4 regions of the Kitasatospora sp. HPM-01-4 genome follow, and region 1 is predicted to be linked to each of the others. Evidence: riboswitches for the same ligand, from Rfam matches in the RefSeq annotation. Region 1 holds a riboswitch; each other region holds the start of a gene.
What was found. Region 1 has a riboswitch for cobalamin ahead of ACSMTC_RS03915 (CoA-acylating methylmalonate-semialdehyde dehydrogenase). Riboswitches for the same ligand answer to the same signal wherever they lie in the genome.

Region 1 (4,116 bases):
CACTCCACCGCGTGCGGAGCCAGGTACTCGTCGGCGAAGGCCCGCGTGGTCTGTGCGATGGCGAGTTGATCGTTCGTCAGGTCGTGCACGGTGCTCACTCCATCGTGGGGATGGTGAAGCTCGCGCCCTCCTTGACCCCCGAGGGCCAGCGCGAGGTGACGGTCCGGGTGCGGGTGTAGAAGCGGATCGAGTCCGGGCCGTGCTGGTTCAGGTCGCCGAATCCCGAGCGCTTCCAGCCGCCGAAGGTGTGGTAGGCGATCGGCACCGGGATCGGCACGTTCACTCCGACCATGCCGGTGTTCACCCGGCGGGTGAAGTCGCGCGCGGTGTCGCCGTCCCGGGTGAAGATGGCCACACCGTTGCCGAACTCGTGCTCGCTGGGCAGGCGCAGGGCTTCCTCGTAGTCCGCGGCGCGCACCACGCAGAGCACCGGGCCGAAGATCTCCTCGCGGTGGATCCGCATGCCGGGGGTGACCCGGTCGAACAGCGACGCGCCGAGGAAGTAGCCGTCCTCGTGGCCTTCCAGCCGGAAGTCCCGGCCGTCGACCAGGAGTTCGGCGCCCTCCTGGACCCCGAGCTCGATGTGGTCGCGGACCCGGTCCAGTGCCTCCCGGGTGACCAGCGGGCCGAAGTCGGCGGCCGGGTCGTCCGAGCGGCCGACCTTCAGTGCCGCGATCCGCTCGGTCAGTTTCGCCACCAGGGCGTCGGCGGTCTCCTCACCCACCGGGACGGCCACCGAGATCGCCATGCAGCGCTCGCCGGCCGACCCGTACCCGGCGCCGATCAGAGCGTCGGCGGCCTGGTCGAGGTCGGCGTCCGGCATGATGATCATGTGGTTCTTGGCCCCGCCGAAGCACTGCGCGCGCTTGCCGTGCGCGGCCGCGGTGGCGTAGACGTACTGGGCGACCGGGGTGGAGCCGACGAACCCGAGCGCCTGGACCCGCGGATCCTCCAGCAGGGTGTCGACGGCCTCCTTGTCACCGTTGACGACGTTGAGCACCCCCGGCGGCAGCCCGGCCTCCAGGAAGAGCTCGGCCAGCCGCAGCGGCACCGAGGGGTCGCGCTCGGAGGGCTTGAGGATGAAGGCGTTGCCGCAGGCCAGCGCGGGGGCCGCCTTCCAGAGCGGGATCATCGCCGGGAAGTTGAACGGGGTGATGCCCGCGACCACGCCCAGCGGCTGGCGCATCGAGTACACGTCGACGCCGGTACCGGCGTTGTCGCTGAACTCGCCCTTGAGCAGATGCGGGATCCCGGCGGCGAACTCGACCACCTCCAGGCCGCGTTGCAGGTCACCATGGGCGTCGGCGATGGTCTTGCCGTGCTCGGCGGAGAGCAGCCGGGCGATCTCCTCCCTCTGCTCCTCGACCAGTTGCAGGAAGCGCAGCAGCACCCGGGCACGGCGCTGCGGGTTCCAGGCGGCCCAGCCGGGCTGGGCCTGCTCGGCATCGGCGATCGCGGCCTCGACCTCGGCACGGCTCGCGAGCGGCACCCGGGCCTGCACCCGACCGGTGTTGGGGTCGTAGACGTCGCCGAAGCGCCCGGAGGCGCCGGGGATCCGCTTTCCGGCGACGAAGTGGCTCAGTTCTCGGACCATCGGTTCCTTCTCTCGACAGGGGTGGGAGAGGAGGAATGGAGAGCACCGCCGACGGCCCGGCGCACGGTGGTGCGGCCGCGGACCGGCTCGGCGGTTCAGGCTGACATACCCTCAGGAGCGGTGTGCACCAAGGGTTTTCGGCACAGCACAGCCAGGGTCGGCGAACAGCGGGCGGCCCGGAGTCATGCGTGTCGTCTCCATCCTCGTGGAAAACACGAACCATCCGCGGCCGGTATCCTGACTCCCGGATCACCACCCGCCCTCGGGCCTTCCCGGCTGGCTGCCAGTGGCCGTGACTCCTGCGAGGACGAGCTCCCCGGTCACAGTGGCGGGACCGTGCCGGACTCACACCGGCTTCCCTGACACCGCGGACCTGCCACGACCATATAGTTGGACGTCCTAGTAAGTCCAGGGGTGGCGCCGCCCCGCGCGAGCGTTCCCTCACAGACCTGCTCAATTCCCGGGCGCCCGGCGCTCCAGCGCACCGCGCACCTTCCGACACCACCCGGTGCCCATCCCTCGAACGGGCCTAATCGGTCGTACGGACCGCTCTTCGGCGCTCTGTGTCGATAGAACGGAGGGCAGCACCGGGGTGCCGCCGCGCGCCGTCAGAGTCCCTGACCCGCCCGAGGGCACCCAGCAGATCGTCGCCGAAGCCGCCGCGCCGCTGATCGACGACGCGGCCAACCGCGACCCCCGCCGGTACCGCGCCCCCTAGCAGCTCGACCTGGCCCGCTACCGGCCGGGGCGGACTGAGGACCACGTAGGCCGTGGACGTGGTCGATCAGCTCAGGAGACGACCGACGCAGCCCAGCGGCATCGCGCGCCGGCAACTGGGCGCTCCAGGCACGCCACAGGGGACGGCCGGCTTCGGGCACGCCGATCAGTTCGCACACCACGGCCATCGGCAGCGGATAGGCGAAGTGCGCGATGAGGTCGACGGTCCGCGACTCGCCGGCCTGGACGCGAAGATCCTCCAGCAGGCGTTCGGCGATGCCCTCGATACGGGGCCGCAGGCCGTCCACACGCCGCGCGGTGAACGCCCGCGCCACCAGCCCCCGCATGCGAGCGTGCCTGGGCCGATCCATGTCCAGGAGGGTGTCCGAGAAGTACCGGTGGACGCGGGAGGGCAGGCCCATCGCCTCCATACGCGCGGCCTTCAGATCCGGGCCCGAGTAACCGGCGACCGATTCTGGAGAGTTGACGAACCTGGGGTCGCGCAGCAGGTCCCGGACGTCCTGGTGCCGGGTGACGATCCAGACCGTGGAGCCGTCGGGAAGCCTGCCAGGGCGACCGGGCCCTGCTCGCGCACCCGGCCGTACCCGGTGAAGGGATCGGCCAGCAAGTCCGGAGTGGGAAGACACAACTCCGGTGGGGCGTGTGTCATGTGTCCCCTCTCAGGGGCAGGGTCCGTTCCCGCCGACCCCGGCGGTGGTGGTTCAACGGTGCTCAGCCCCGGAGGTCACGACCGGAAGGCCGGTGGTTCACTTGCCGTCGTCTGATGGTCTGTTCTATAAGTAATAGAGCAGATATACCCGGCGGGAGGCCGTGTGATCCTGAGCATCGACCTGAGCAGCGACGTCCCGATCTACCAGCAGATCAGGAACCAGGTCGTCGAGGCCGTCGCCGCCGGGGATCTGGTCGAGGGGAGCGCCCTGCCTTCGACACGGCAGCTGGCAGGCGACCTCGGCATCAACTTCCACACCGTCAACAAGGCGTACGACCTGCTGCGTCAGGAGGGCCTGCTGCGGCTGAACCGCAAGAGCGGTGCGGTCGTGCAGCGCGACGCGGGCTCCGGGCCGCCACCGCCCGGCTTCGTCGAGGAGTGGTCGGCCCGCCTGCGGACGCTGCTCGCCGAGGCCGTCGCGCAGGGGGCGGAGCGGGCGGCCCTACTGGCGGCGTGCGAGCAGACGATCGGGTCGTTCGGCGTGGACCGACAAGGCCAGGGAGGACCGGCATGACGACCGGAGCAGCAGTGGTTCAAGTGGTCATATCCTCCGTCGTCCTGCTGACGGCGTGGCTGATGCCGTCCCTCACCGGGCCGACCCTCCCCTTCGGCGTGCGGACCCCGCCCGACCGGGTGGACGCCCCGGTGGTGGCGGAACAGCGTCGCGCCTACCGCTGGTGGGTGGGCGGGGCCGGCGGGGTTCTGGTCGGGGCCGAAGTGCTGCTCGCGCTCGCCTCTCCGCGCACGCCGCTGTCCGCCCTCGCCTCGCTCGCGGTCCTCGCGGTGGCCGGGGCCGGGTATCTCCGTGCCCGGCGTGCGATCCAGGCCGTCAAGCGGCGCGAGGACTGGTACGCCGGACTGCGCCAGGCCGTGGTCGCGGACACCTCGCTGCGCACCCGCCCGGAGCGGTTCCCGTGGCCGTGGGCCGTCCCGTCGGTGGCCGTCCTCGCGGCCACCGCGGTGGCGGCCGCCGTCCGCTACCCGTCGATGCCCGACCAGTTGCCGATGCACTACGGGGACGGCGGGGCGGTCGACCGGTACGCCGCGAAGTCCGTCGGCACCGCGTTCACGCCCG
Region 2 (4,116 bases), 4.4 Mb from region 1:
GTCGATCCCCGCCGCCGTCCCGGCCGAGGTGATCACCGGGTCGTCGTCCACGTAGAGCACGTCGGGCTCGACGGTGGTGAGCGGAAAGCGCCGGGCCATCTCCTCGACGTGCTTCCAGTGCGTGGTGGAGCGGCGCCCGTCCAGCAGCCCGGCGGCACCCAGCAGAAAACTGCCGGTGCAGATCGACAACGCGCGCGCCCCGCGCTCGACCGCGGCGCGCAGTGCTTCGATGAGCTCCGCCGGGTACTCCGCGCGCCGGCCGACCGCGGTGACCACGATCAGGTCCGCCTCGGCCAGCCGCTCGGGCCCGTACGGGACGTCCAGACCGAAGCCGGCGTGGGTGAGGTGCCGCCCCGGGCGGTCGGCGACGAGGGCGAAGTCGTACACCGGCAGCCCGTCGTCACTGCGGTCGATCCCGAACAGCTCGGCGGCGACGCCCAGCTCGAACGGGTGGACCGGCTCCAGCACCACGGCGGCGACGTTCCCCAGCATCCGGCCGGGATGCCGTACGTGCGCCCCCGTCCCGCTCCCTCCCGCCTCGCTCGTCTCCCCGGTCCTTCCACGCGCCCTCGCCCCGCGCGGTTCCGCCCGCGCGGCTCCTCCCCGGACGGCAGGGCCGCTCCCCGGCCTGCCAGGGGTTGGCAGGATTTCGACGCAACCGGTCGTTTCTGCCACTCGTGGCGCCGGCCCGCGCGGACCAGGCTGGAGGCCATGACCCCCGACACCCTCGCGACCTCGCTCGGCCTGATCGGCGCCACCGGCGGCTTCGGACTGCTCGGCTTCCTCATCGGCCGTGAGCTGCCCTGCCCGGGCGACGGCGGGCGGGGCCCAGGAGGCGGTCACGGCGGCGGTCCCGATGGCAGTCACGAAGGCCCCAACCACCCGGCGGCTCCGGTTCTTCCCGACCGCCTGTACGGCACCATGCCGGCCGCCTCCGCCTTCCCGCCGGGGCCGCGGTCCGGCGCCGCCCGCCCCTCGACCGTCCCGCCCGCCGCCTCCACCCGGCCCGCCGCCACCCGACCCGCCACCACCCTGATTGCCGCCGCCGCCCTCCCGTCGGGCACACTGTCCGGATGGGCATCCTCATCCGCCGCGCTCTCGAAGAGGACCTCGAAGCCGCAGGTGACGTCACGGTCGAGGCGTTCGTGGGCGACGGTCACACCTCCCCGGACAGCGGCTACGTCCAGCTCCTCCGGGACGCCGGGCGCCGCAACCAGGAGGCCGAGCTCTTCGTCGCGCTCGACCCGGACAGCCTCCAGGTCCTCGGCTGTGTGACCCTCGCGGTCGGCGGTACCGAGTGGGCCGACATCGCCGAGCCGCACGAGGGCGAGATCCGGATGCTGGCGGTCGGCGCCGCCGCCCGCGGACGCGGTGCCGGCGAGGCCCTGGTCCGTGCCACGATGAACCGCTGCCGGGAGCTGGGACTGGCCGGGATGGCCTTCTCGACCCGCCCGAGAATGAAGGCGGCGCACCGGATCTACGAGCGCCTGGGCTTCGGCCGGACCCCCGAACGGGACTGGGCGCCGGCCCCCGGGACCGACCTCATGGTGTACTCGATCACCTTCTGAGCACCCCTCCCGCACAACCGCAGGGTTGGCCCGGCCGCGACACACGGCACTACATGTGGTGCCGCATCGTCGGACCGCCACAACATGTATGCTCGCTCTCGCTGTCGAAGCAGGGGAACCCGGTGCGAGTCCGGGACTGCCCCGCAGCGGTGAGCGGGCGGCTCTCCAAGCGCCCGCAAGTCCGGTTACCTGCCGACGGCGTGCCACATGGCTTCCCCGCAGATGCCTTGCAGCACCGCAGTACGTCCGGGCCTCGCGGGTGGGCCAGGGGGTAGAGAGCGCGCCGGTTTTCCGGGCGCGCTGTGCCTCCCTGCGCTCACGTCGACCCGGATACGACCCTCATCCGACGCCGCCGCCAGGAGAGAAGCGCCTTGACCATCGCTGCCTCAGTTGCCCTGCCTTCCCAGGGTTCAGCCGCCACCACCCAGACCGACCCCGGTGCGGCACTGCTTCGGCTCCTCACCGACCGCAGCGTTGACCTCCCCCAGGTGGACCCCGGCCACGTCGCCGCCGCCGCGCTGCGCGGCCGCCACGCCGGCTCGGACTTCGCCGAGCTGCGCGGGCTGGCCGTGGAGGCCGCCGCGTCGATGATCGCCGAGGACCCGCAGTACTCGAAGCTGGCGGCCCGCCTGCTCGCCATGGAGATCGCCGACGAGGCGATCAGCCAGGGCGCCATCTCCTTCTCCGCCTCGATCGCCGTCGGCCACACCGAGGGCCTGATCGGCGATGACACCGCCGCCCTGGTCGCCAAGCACGCCGCGGCCTTCGACGCCCTGGTCGACCTGGCCGGCGACGACCGCTTCGAGTACTTCGGCCTGCGCACCGTGCAGTCCCGCTACCTGCTGCGCCACCCGATCACCCGCAAGGTGATCGAGACCCCGCAGCACTTCCTGCTCCGCGTCGCGGCCGGCCTGGCGGTCGGCGACAGCGAGCAGTCGGTGGCCGAGGTGGCCGAGCTGTACCGCCTGATGAGCCGCCTGGAGTACCTGACCTCCTCCCCGACGCTCTTCAACTCCGGCACCAAGCACCCCCAGATGTCCAGCTGCTACCTGCTGGACTCCCCGCTGGACAACCTCGACTCGATCTACAACCGCTACGCGCAGATCGCCCGCCTGTCCAAGCACGCCGGCGGCATCGGCCTCTCCTACAGCCGCATCCGCTCGCGCGGCAGCCTGATCCGGGGCACCAACGGCAAGTCCAACGGCATCGTCCCGTTCCTGCGCACCCTGGACTCCTCGGTCGCCGCGGTCAACCAGGGCGGCCGCCGCAAGGGCGCGGCCTGCGTCTACCTGGAGACCTGGCACGCCGACATCGAGGAGTTCCTGGAGCTCCGCGACAACACCGGCGAGGAGGCCCGCCGGACCCACAACCTCAACCTGGCGCACTGGATCCCGGACGAGTTCATGCGCCGGGTCAACGCCAACGAGGACTGGTCGCTGTTCTCTCCCGCCGACGTCCCCGAGCTGGTGGACCTGTGGGGCGCCGAGTTCGACGCCGCCTACCGCAAGGCCGAGGCCGAGGGCAAGGCCGTCCGCACCGTCCCGGCGCAGACCCTGTACGCCCGGATGATGCGCACCCTGGCCCAGACCGGCAACGGCTGGATGACCTTCAAGGACGCCTCCAACCGCGCCGCCAACCAGACCGCGCTGCCCGGCCGCACGGTGCACTCCTCCAACCTCTGCACCGAGATCCTGGAGGTCACCGACGACTCCGAGACCGCGGTCTGCAACCTGGGCTCGGTCAACCTCGGCGCGCACGTGGCCGACGGCGCCACCGCCGGCGACCTGCTGAACGCGATGGACTGGGAGCGGCTGGACGCCACCGTGCGCACCGCCGTGACCTTCCTGGACCGGGTCATCGACATCAACTTCTACCCGACCACCGAGGCCGGCACCTCCAACTCCCGCTGGCGGCCGGTCGGTCTGGGCGTGATGGGCCTGCAGGACGTCTTCTTCAAGCTCCGGCTGGACTTCGACTCCGCCGAGGCCAAGCAGCTCTCCACGCTGATCGCCGAGCGGATCATGCTCACCGCGTACGAGCGCTCCAGCGAGCTGGCCGAGCAGTTCGGCCGCCACGAGGCGTACGCGGAGACCCGCGCCGCCCGCGGCCAGCTGCACATCGACCACTTCGACGCTGCTCCGCAGTGGACCGAGCGCTGGGACGCGCTGCGCGCCCGGATCGCCGAGACCGGCCTGCGCAACTCCCTGCTGCTCGCCATCGCGCCGACCGCGACCATCGCGTCCATCGCCGGTGTGTACGAGTGCATCGAGCCGCAGGTCTCCAACCTGTTCAAGCGCGAGACCCTCTCCGGCGAGTTCCTCCAGGTCAACCCGTACCTGGTCCGGGAGTTGAAGGAGCTGGGCGTCTGGGACCAGCAGACCCGGGACGCGCTGCGCGAGGCCAACGGCTCGGTCCAGGACTTCAACTGGCTGCCCGCCGAGGTCCGTTCGCTCTACCGCACCGCGTGGGAGCTCCCGCAGCGCGCGCTGATCGACCTGGCCGCCGCCCGCATGCCGTACCTGGACCAGAGCCAGTCGCTGAACCTCTT
Region 3 (4,116 bases), 1.6 Mb from region 1:
TGTTGACGAACCAGCCGGCGACATGCCGCTGGTCCTGTGCCGAGAGCAGCGCCAGCGTCCCGTACATCGCGGCGAAGACCCCGCCCCGGTCGATGTCCCCGACCACCACCACCGGCAGCCCGGCGGCCGTGGCCAGCCCCATGTTGGCGATGTCCCGGTCCCGCAGGTTGATCTCGGCGGGCGAGCCCGCGCCCTCGCAGACCACCACCTCGTACCGGCTCCGCAGATCGGCCAGGCACTCCAGGGCCCGCTCCAGCAGGACGGGCTTGCGCTCGCGGTAGTCCAGCGCACCCACCTCGGCCACCGGCCTGCCGAGCAGCACCACCTGGCTGCGGCCGTCGCCACCGGGCTTCAGCAGCACGGGATTCATCGCCGCCTCCGGCTCGACCCGGGCGGCCTGAGCCTGCATCGCCTGCGCGCGGCCGATCTCGGCGCCGTCGGCCGTGACGAAGGAGTTGAGCGACATGTTCTGCGCCTTGAACGGCGCCACCCTGACGCCCTGTCGGGCCAGCCAGCGGCAGATGCCCGCCGTGACCACGCTCTTGCCCGCATCCGAGGTCGTCCCGGCGACCAGCAGTGCCCCGCTCATGCTCCTCCGCTCCGCTCGACAGTCCTTCCCAAGGGCAGTACCCGCAGGCGCGAGGAACCGCGCGAGCGGCCGTCCGCCTCGGCACCGCTCCCGGCCACCCGCTCCGGCACCGTCCGGGGGCGCGAGGAAACACGCGAACAAGCGCGGACTGCCTCGACGAGCCGCTCGCGCGGTTCCGTGCGCTCCCCAGGGGCCACCCGCCCGCCCGGACCCGCCATCAGACCGCGGCTCACGACCGCCCCCGCCGCCAGGCCCACAGCGCCCGAGCGGTCACGGTGACCGCCAGCGCCAGGGCCCCGACCCGCCGGGAGAGCAGGCACGCCCGCTCGATGTCCTCGACCGCCACCGGCCGCAACTCCGCACCGAGCACCGGCCGGTGCTCCACCCGCTCGCCGTACCGCAGCGTCCCGCCCAGCCGGACCCCGAGCGCCCCGGCGAACGCGGACTCGGCCTGCCCGGCGTTGGGACTCGGGTGCGCTGAGCCGTCCCGCCGCCAGACGCGCCAGGCCCTTCGGGGTTCGGGTGCGGCGGCCACCGCGAGCAGGGCGGTCAGCCGGGCACCGGGCCAGCCGGCCAGGTCGTCCAGCCGCGCCGAGGCCCAGCCGAAGCGCAGGTGGCGCGGCGAACGGTGCCCGACCATCGCGTCCAGCGTGTTGACGGCCCTGAAGGCCAGCAGCCCGGGCGTACCGGCCAGCGCACCCCAGGTCAGCGCGTTGACCACGGCATCGGCGGTGTTCTCGGCCACCGACTCGACGACCGCGCGCGCGATCTGCTGCTCGTCCAGCGAGCTCGGATCGCGGCCGCACAGATGAGGCAGCCGCTCCCGGGCGGCGGCGAGCTCACCGGCGCGCAGGGAACGGCCGATGGTCGTGGCCTCCCGGGTCAGCGAGGTACCGCCGAGCACCGTCCAGGTCGCGGCGGCGGCCAGCGCGGCCTGCCCGTACCGGCTGCGCCCGAGTGCCCGTCCGGCGAGGTGCGCCCCGGCCGCGACCGTGCCGACGCAGACGGCGGTGTACACGGCGCCGGCCGCCCGGTGGTCACGCCACAGGGCGCGCTCCAGCCGCCCGGCAGCGGTACCGAAGACGGCGACCGGGTGGCCGCGCCGGGGGTCGGCGAAGGCGGCGTCGGCGAGGTAGCCGGCGATGCTGCCCAGGGCGAAGGCGGAGCCGCGATTCAGGCGGGGCACGGCGCGGATTCGGCGGCGGCCCGGGCGACGGGTACGGCTCGGTCGAACGGCGGCCTGACCTCGGCCGGGGCAGCCTGCATGGCGGGCGTGTCCTCACTCAGGGTCCGCGCCCTGGATCGACGTACCGGGGGCGAGAGTCTCCTGGCTTCCGGGTCGGACACACCCTCGGGCCTTCCAGCAGCCGTACGACCGGACCACCGTGACCATGGATCGAGCGTGCTCCCCGGTGACAGTGGCGGGACCGCGCCGGACTCGCACCGGCTTCCTCTGCATGCCTCCGTTTGGCTGAAAGATCCCACCACGGTCCGCGACCGGGAGTCAACAAACCGCGCGGAGGGCTTGATCACAACCGCCTCGGCCGCCCGCCGTGCGGCACGCCGTCTCCGGGAGCTCTCCGCCCGCCGCCCTGGCCGCAGTAGAGGGGCCGCAGTAGAGAGGCCGCGGTAAAGAGGCCGCGGTAAAGAGGCCGTGGTAAAGAGGCCGCGGCCCCGGGCGGCCGTTCGCGGGTCCGCCTTCCGGTGGCAGGCCCGCCGCGCGGAGAGTGCACTGGAGGTGCCTTCCAAACCAGCTCACACCGGGGAACACTATGCGTAGGGGAACCGCCGCCGCCGTGGCGGCCGCCGCTGTGGCGGTCGCCGCCGTCGGAGCCGGAGCAGCGATCGTCCTGATCGGCCGAAGGGTGTCCGAGCGCACGGTCCACCCGCTGTTCGGGAAGCCCGGCGAGGCCAACCTGTGGGTGCACGACGTCGCCGCCGGACGCGTCTCCCTCACCCGGGCCCCGGAGACGGTACGCCCGGGCCGCTACGCACTGGAGTGGCCGCGCGGCGGCCACGCGGTGGTCGGCGAGGTCCTGGGCACCGACGTCCAGACCGTCACCCGTCGGCTGGAACGCTCGGAGAGCGGAACCCTCACCGCCGGCACCGAGGTCGAGCTGACCCCCCGGGTCTACCGCGGAGACCCGACCAGCGCCCTCGGCATCGGGTTCACCGAGACCGCCGTCCAGGGCGAGCTCGGGCCGCTGCCGGCCTGGCGCGTCGACGCCATGCGCGGCAGCTGGGTGATCCTGGTGCACGGTCCGGGCGCCGACCGCACCCAGGCGCTGCCGGTGCTCCCGGTGTTGCGCTCGCTGAAGATGCCGACACTCACCGTCACCTACCGGGGCGACGCCGGCGCCCCGCCGTCGCCGGACGGGCTCGGCCACTTCGGCGAGACCGAGTGGCGGGACGTCGAGTCGGCGATCCGGTTCGCCCTGGACAGCGGCGCGGGGCGGGTGGTGCTGTACGGCTGGTCGCTGGGCGCCACGATGTGCCTGATGGCCGCCGAAAGGTCCTCCCGGCAGGAGCCGATCGCCGGTCTGGTACTGGACTCCCCGATCCTCGACTGGTCGGCGAGCGTGCGCAGGGAGAGCGTCCGCGCCGGCATCCCGAGCGCCCTCGCCAACCTGGGCGCGCTGGCCGCAGAAGGCCGTACCAAGGTGGACCTGGAGGCCCTCGCCCGCCTCGCGGACGGGACCGGCCTGCGCGTGCCGACCCTGCTGCTGGGAAGTCCGGCGGACAGCATCGCGCCGATCGCGGCCGCCCGCCGCCTCGCGCAGCGCCGCAGCGACCTGGTGAGCCTGCACGAGGTGCCGGGCGCGGAGCACGCCCAGCTCTGGAACGCCGATCCGGACGGCTACGCCGAGGTGCTGCGCCGCTGGCTCACGCCGCTGCTCTGAGCCAAGGGTACGGTTACTCCGAGTATATCGTCGATCACGTCGATCAGGACCGCCAAAGGATCACTTCCGGCCTTGATCTGATGATTCGTCGATCAGCTTTGTTCAGTTTTGTTGGGTGCACGACATTCGAATCAAGCCAACAATTCGAATATCAGGCCCGGTTTGCGGGCTGTTGCCCGATCTCTTCCACCCAGTCCAACCGGGCGGCCGAAGACGCGCCGAACCGGATGTGACAGAAGGCCGGTGCACGGGGAAGACTGCACGGCGTGACGTCTCGGAATCCGCGCGACCGTGATGCCCCGCTCCAGCCGACGATCGGTACCGGTGCGACGGTGACCCGTCTGCCCGGTACGGCCCGCCGCGCCGACGGCGCCCACCCCGGCCACCCCGCAGCAGCCCGCCGCCGCGCCCCGGCGCCCAAGCCCGGGCGGGGGAGGGTCCCGGTGCCCGACGGCTTCCCCGCACCGGCCGAGCTCGCCCCGCTGGCCCGCCGGATGCTCGTGGACGCCGTACGGATCGCGCGCTGGGCGGGTGAACTCGACAAGGTCGACCGCCGGGGCGAACTGCTCCCCGAGGACGCCCGCGACGCCGGAGCGGCCCTGGCGATGACGGTCGCCGCCGCCGCCA
Region 4 (4,116 bases), 6.1 Mb from region 1:
CGTTCAGCGCGTGCAGCACGGCGTCCAGCTCGTCGGTGGTCCGCATCAGGCGCGGCACCACCTGGCGGGCGGCGAAGTCCAGCACCTGGCGGACCGCCTCGCCGTGCCCGGCCGCGACCTTCTCCACCGCCTCCGGTGCCCAGTCCTCGGCCTCCATCGCCTCGACCAGCGCACGTGCCTGGGCCTCGGCCGCGTCGGTGGCACCGAGGGTCGGCGCCGCCTCGTCCAGGCCGAGCGCCTCGCGCAGGCCGGGCAGAGCGTTCACACCGCCCCAGATCTGCCGGGCGCGCAGGATGGCGAGCACGATGTTGATCCGGTCCTCGCCGACCGGGGCCTGGCCGAGGACGTGCAGGCCGTCCCGGATCTGGGCGTCCTTGACCTCGCACAGCCAGCCGTCGACGTGCAGCAGGAAGTCGTCGAAGCCGTCGTCCTCGGGGCGCTCCCGGAGACCGAGGTCGTGGTCGAGCCGGGCGGCCTGGATCAGGGTCCAGATCTGGGCGCGGATCGCGGGCAGCTTGGCCGGGTCCATCGCGGCGATGTTGCTGTGCTCGTCGAGCAGTTGCTCAAGGCGCGCGATGTCGCCGTAGGAGTCGGCGCGGGCCATCGGCGGGACCAGGTGGTCGACCAGGGTGGCGTGGGCACGGCGCTTGGCCTGGGTGCCCTCGCCCGGGTCGTTCACCAGGAACGGGTAGATCAGCGGGAGGTCGCCGAGTACGGCGTCCGGACCGCAGGCGGCCGACAGCGCGGCCGTCTTGCCCGGCAGCCACTCCAGGTTGCCGTGCTTGCCGAGGTGTATCACCGCGTGGGCGCCGAAGCCGCCGTCCTCCCGGGCGGCCGCGATCCAGCGGTAGGCCGCCAGGTAGTGGTGCGAGGGCGGCAGGTCGGGGTCGTGGTAGATGGCGACCGGGTTCTCACCGAACCCGCGCGGCGGCTGGATCAGCACCAGCAGGTTGCCGGAGCGGATCGCGGCCAGCACGATGTCGCCGTCCGGGTTCCGGCTGCGGTCCACGTACAGCTCGCCGGGCGCCGGGCCCCAGTGCTCCTCGACCTGCTCCCGCAGCTCGGCGGGGAGCTCGGCGAACCAGCGGCGGTAGTCGGCGGCCGGGATGCGGACCGGGTTGCGGGCGAGCTGCTCCTCCGTCAGCCAGTCCTGGTCGTAGCCGCCCGCCGCGATCAGCGCGTGGATCAGCGCATCGCCCTCGTGTGAGGCATCGTCGCCGACGTCGAGTCCCGGCAGCTCGTCACCGAGGTCCATGCCCTCCGCGCGCAGCCGGTGCAGCAGCCGGACCGCGCTGGCCGGGGTGTCCAGACCGACCGCGTTGCCGACCCGGGCGTGCTTGGTCGGGTACGCGGACAGCACCAGCGCCAACCGCCTCTCGGCGGGCGGGACATGGCGCAGCCGGGCGTGCCGGATCGCGATGCCCGCGACCCGGGCGGCGCGCTCGGGGTCGGCCGCGTAGACGGTCAGGCCGTCCTCGTCCAGCTCCTTGAAGGAGAACGGGACGGTGATCAGGCGGCCGTCGAACTCGGGTACGGCGACCTGGGTGGCGGTGTCCAGCGGGGAGAGGCCGTCGTCGCTGCCCTCCCACTGGGCCCGCGACCAGGTCAGGCAGAGCGCCTGGAGGATCGGCCGGTCGAGCGCGGCGAGCGCGCCCGCGTCCCAGGCCTCCTCGTCCCCGCCCGCCTGCGCCTCGGCCGGGCGGGTGCCGCCGGCGGCCAGCACCGTGGTGACGATCGCGTCGGCCCGGCCCAACTCGGCCAGCAGCTCGGACTCGGCGCCGCGCAGCGAGGAGCAGTACAGCGGCATCGCACGGCCGCCCTGGTCCTCGATCGCCCGGCACAGGGTCTCGACGAAGGCGGTGTTGCCGCTCATGTGGTGGGCGCGGTAGTAGAGCACCGCGATCAGGGGGCCCTCGGTGGTCGAAGGCGTGCGCTCCAGCGGGCCCCAGGCGGGGGCCGAGGCGGGCGGGGCGAAACCGTGGCCGGTGAGCAGCACGGTGTCGGAGAGGAAGGCGCCGAGCTCGGCCAGGTTGGCCGCGCCGCCGTGCGCCAGGTAGGCGTGCGCCTCGGCGGCGATCCCGGCGGGGACGGTGGACAGCTCCATCAGCTGGGCGTCCGGCGCCTGTTCACCCGTGAGCACGACCACCGGGCGAGGGCCGGCCAGCAGCGCGTCCAGGCCCTCCTGCCAGGCCCGGCGGCCGCCGAGCAGCCGGACGATCACCAGCTCGGTGCCCTCCAGCAGCGCGGGCAGCTCCTCGGGGGTCAGCCGGGCCGGGTTCCCGAGGCGGAAGCGCACCGGGCCCTGCGAGGCGCGGGCGCTGAGGAGATCGGTGTCGGAGGTCGACAGCAGCAGGATCATGCGGTGGGCCTCCCGGCCTGGTGGATGGTGGGCCGAGCGGTGCGGTGCTCGGCGGACGGCGGAGTGCGGCGGGTGCCCGGCCGGCCCACGGGAACGGGTGGCGTGGGAGCGTGCGGCGCCGGCTCGGCACACCCGGCACACAGCGGGCGGAGCACGGCGGACCCGGGCATGCGGGAGCGCATCACTTCTGGCCTTCCTCGGGGTCCGCGCCCCGGGCTGGTCGAGGACGGCGGGAGTACCTGGCTCCCAGGGCCCAGTTGAGCCGTGGTTACAGTGGCGGGACCGCACCGGTTTTCCACCGGTTTCCTCCGCATATGCCGTCAGGCCGCCCGCGCGGGCCGCCCGGGAGCATCGTACGGGTTGCGACTGACCTGGGGGGAGTGTGATCTGTTCGGTACGGTGCACCCCGAGCGGTGATCTGTATGCTCGCCGCCATGCCACCCACACCCGACGCCGTCGTGCCGGGCCCCGGTGCGCCCGACCGCGACCGTTCGGACGCCTGTCCGGGGGCCCTGCGGCTGCACACCGCCGACGACGGCTCCCTCGCCCGGATCCGGATACCCGGCGGACTGCTGACGGACCGTCAGGCGATCGCGCTCGCCGAGGCCGCCGAGGAGCTGGGCGACGGCGAGTTGGAGACCACCTCGCGCGGCAACGTGCAACTGCGCGGCCTGCCTTCGGACTCCGGTCTCGAACTCGGCCGCCGCCTGCGCGCCGCCGGACTGCTGCCCTCGGACACCCATGAGCGGGTCCGCAACATCGTCGCCTCCCCGGCCGCGGGGCTGGACGGCCTCGGCCACGCCGACGTCCAGGACTGGGCCCGCGAACTGGACCGGCGCCTGTGCGCGAGCGAGGCGGCGGCCGGGCTCTCCGGCAAGTTCCTCTTCGCCCTGGACGACGGGCGCGGTGACGTCGCCGCCCTCGACGCCGATGTGACATTGATCGCAACCGCCGGCGGCGGCGCCCTGCTGCGCCTCGGCCGCGCCGCCACCGCCCGCCCGGTGCCGCCCGGCCGCGCCGCCGAAGGTGCGGTCCGCGCCGCCGAGGAGTTCCTGCACGCGCTGCGCGCCACCGGCACCAAGGCCTGGCACCTGCGCGAGGCGCCCGAACTGCTCGACCCGGGCACCGAAGAGCTGCCGGCCCTGCCCGGCGCCGCCCCTGCCCCCGGCGCCCTGCCCGGCGGGCTCTCGGTCGGCCTGCGGTTCGGCCGGGTCGGCGCGGCACGGTGGCGGCTGCTGGCCGCGGCCTCGGCCGGGGAACTGCGCCTGACCCCCTGGAGGGGAGTCATCCTGCCGGGGGCGGCGGCCGGCCGGCTGCCCGAGCTGGCGGCGGCCGGGTTCCGTACCGACCCCGGTTCGGCCTGGGAGCGGGCCAGTGCCTGCACCGGGCTGCCCGGCTGCGCCAGGTCGCGGGCCGACGTACGGGCCGACGCGGCACGGGCGTTGGACGCGGCGGCGCGGCGGTCCGCCCCGGGCGGACTGCCCGTGCACTGGTCCGGTTGCGAGCGGCGGTGCGGGCATCCGGCGGGGGAGTGGGTGGACGTCCTCGCCACGGGGCAGGGCTACCGGGTGACCCGCGTCGGCGCCTCGGCGAAGGCGCCGGCGGATGTGTCAGTGAACGTGACGACAGAGCGGATGGCCGAGGCAGTGGCCGAGGCCCGGAGGATCAAGTGATCGAGTACGAGAAGGACGGCGCGGCCATCTACCGCCAGTCCTTTGCCACCATCCGGGCCGAGGCCGAACTGGCCCACCTGCCCG

Region 2: it holds a riboswitch for cobalamin, as region 1 does, so the genes downstream of both, ACSMTC_RS23420 (ribonucleoside-diphosphate reductase subunit alpha) here and ACSMTC_RS03915 (CoA-acylating methylmalonate-semialdehyde dehydrogenase) in region 1, are expected to answer to the same signal.
Region 3: it holds a riboswitch for cobalamin, as region 1 does, so the genes downstream of both, ACSMTC_RS10875 (cobalamin biosynthesis protein) here and ACSMTC_RS03915 (CoA-acylating methylmalonate-semialdehyde dehydrogenase) in region 1, are expected to answer to the same signal.
Region 4: it holds a riboswitch for cobalamin, as region 1 does, so the genes downstream of both, cobN (cobaltochelatase subunit CobN) here and ACSMTC_RS03915 (CoA-acylating methylmalonate-semialdehyde dehydrogenase) in region 1, are expected to answer to the same signal.

Annotation. Positions count from the first base shown of each region.
Region 1 covers NZ_JBPQGP010000005.1:944,633-948,748, forward strand. Annotated here, with positions in the region: gene ACSMTC_RS03910 (acyl-CoA dehydrogenase family protein) at 1-98, opposite strand, end outside; gene ACSMTC_RS03915 (CoA-acylating methylmalonate-semialdehyde dehydrogenase) at 95-1,594, opposite strand; cobalamin riboswitch at 1,803-1,996, opposite strand; gene ACSMTC_RS03920 (hypothetical protein) at 2,187-2,312, shown strand; gene ACSMTC_RS03925 (GntR family transcriptional regulator) at 3,145-3,555, shown strand; gene ACSMTC_RS03930 (DUF1648 domain-containing protein) at 3,552-4,116, shown strand, end outside.
Region 2 covers NZ_JBPQGP010000005.1:5,371,425-5,375,540, reverse strand. Annotated here, with positions in the region: gene ACSMTC_RS23430 (helix-turn-helix domain-containing protein) at 1-492, opposite strand, end outside; gene ACSMTC_RS23425 (GNAT family N-acetyltransferase) at 1,074-1,568, shown strand; cobalamin riboswitch at 1,622-1,779, shown strand; gene ACSMTC_RS23420 (ribonucleoside-diphosphate reductase subunit alpha) at 1,946-4,116, shown strand, end outside.
Region 3 covers NZ_JBPQGP010000005.1:2,574,733-2,578,848, reverse strand. Annotated here, with positions in the region: gene ACSMTC_RS10880 (cobyric acid synthase) at 1-589, opposite strand, end outside; gene ACSMTC_RS10875 (cobalamin biosynthesis protein) at 819-1,766, opposite strand; cobalamin riboswitch at 1,888-2,069, opposite strand; gene ACSMTC_RS10870 (alpha/beta hydrolase family protein) at 2,362-3,489, shown strand; gene ACSMTC_RS10865 (hypothetical protein) at 3,756-4,116, shown strand, end outside.
Region 4 covers NZ_JBPQGP010000005.1:7,028,090-7,032,205, forward strand. Annotated here, with positions in the region: gene cobN (cobaltochelatase subunit CobN) at 1-2,359, opposite strand, end outside; cobalamin riboswitch at 2,571-2,717, opposite strand; gene ACSMTC_RS30795 (cobalamin biosynthesis protein CobG) at 2,794-4,032, shown strand; gene ACSMTC_RS30800 (precorrin-8X methylmutase) at 4,029-4,116, shown strand, end outside.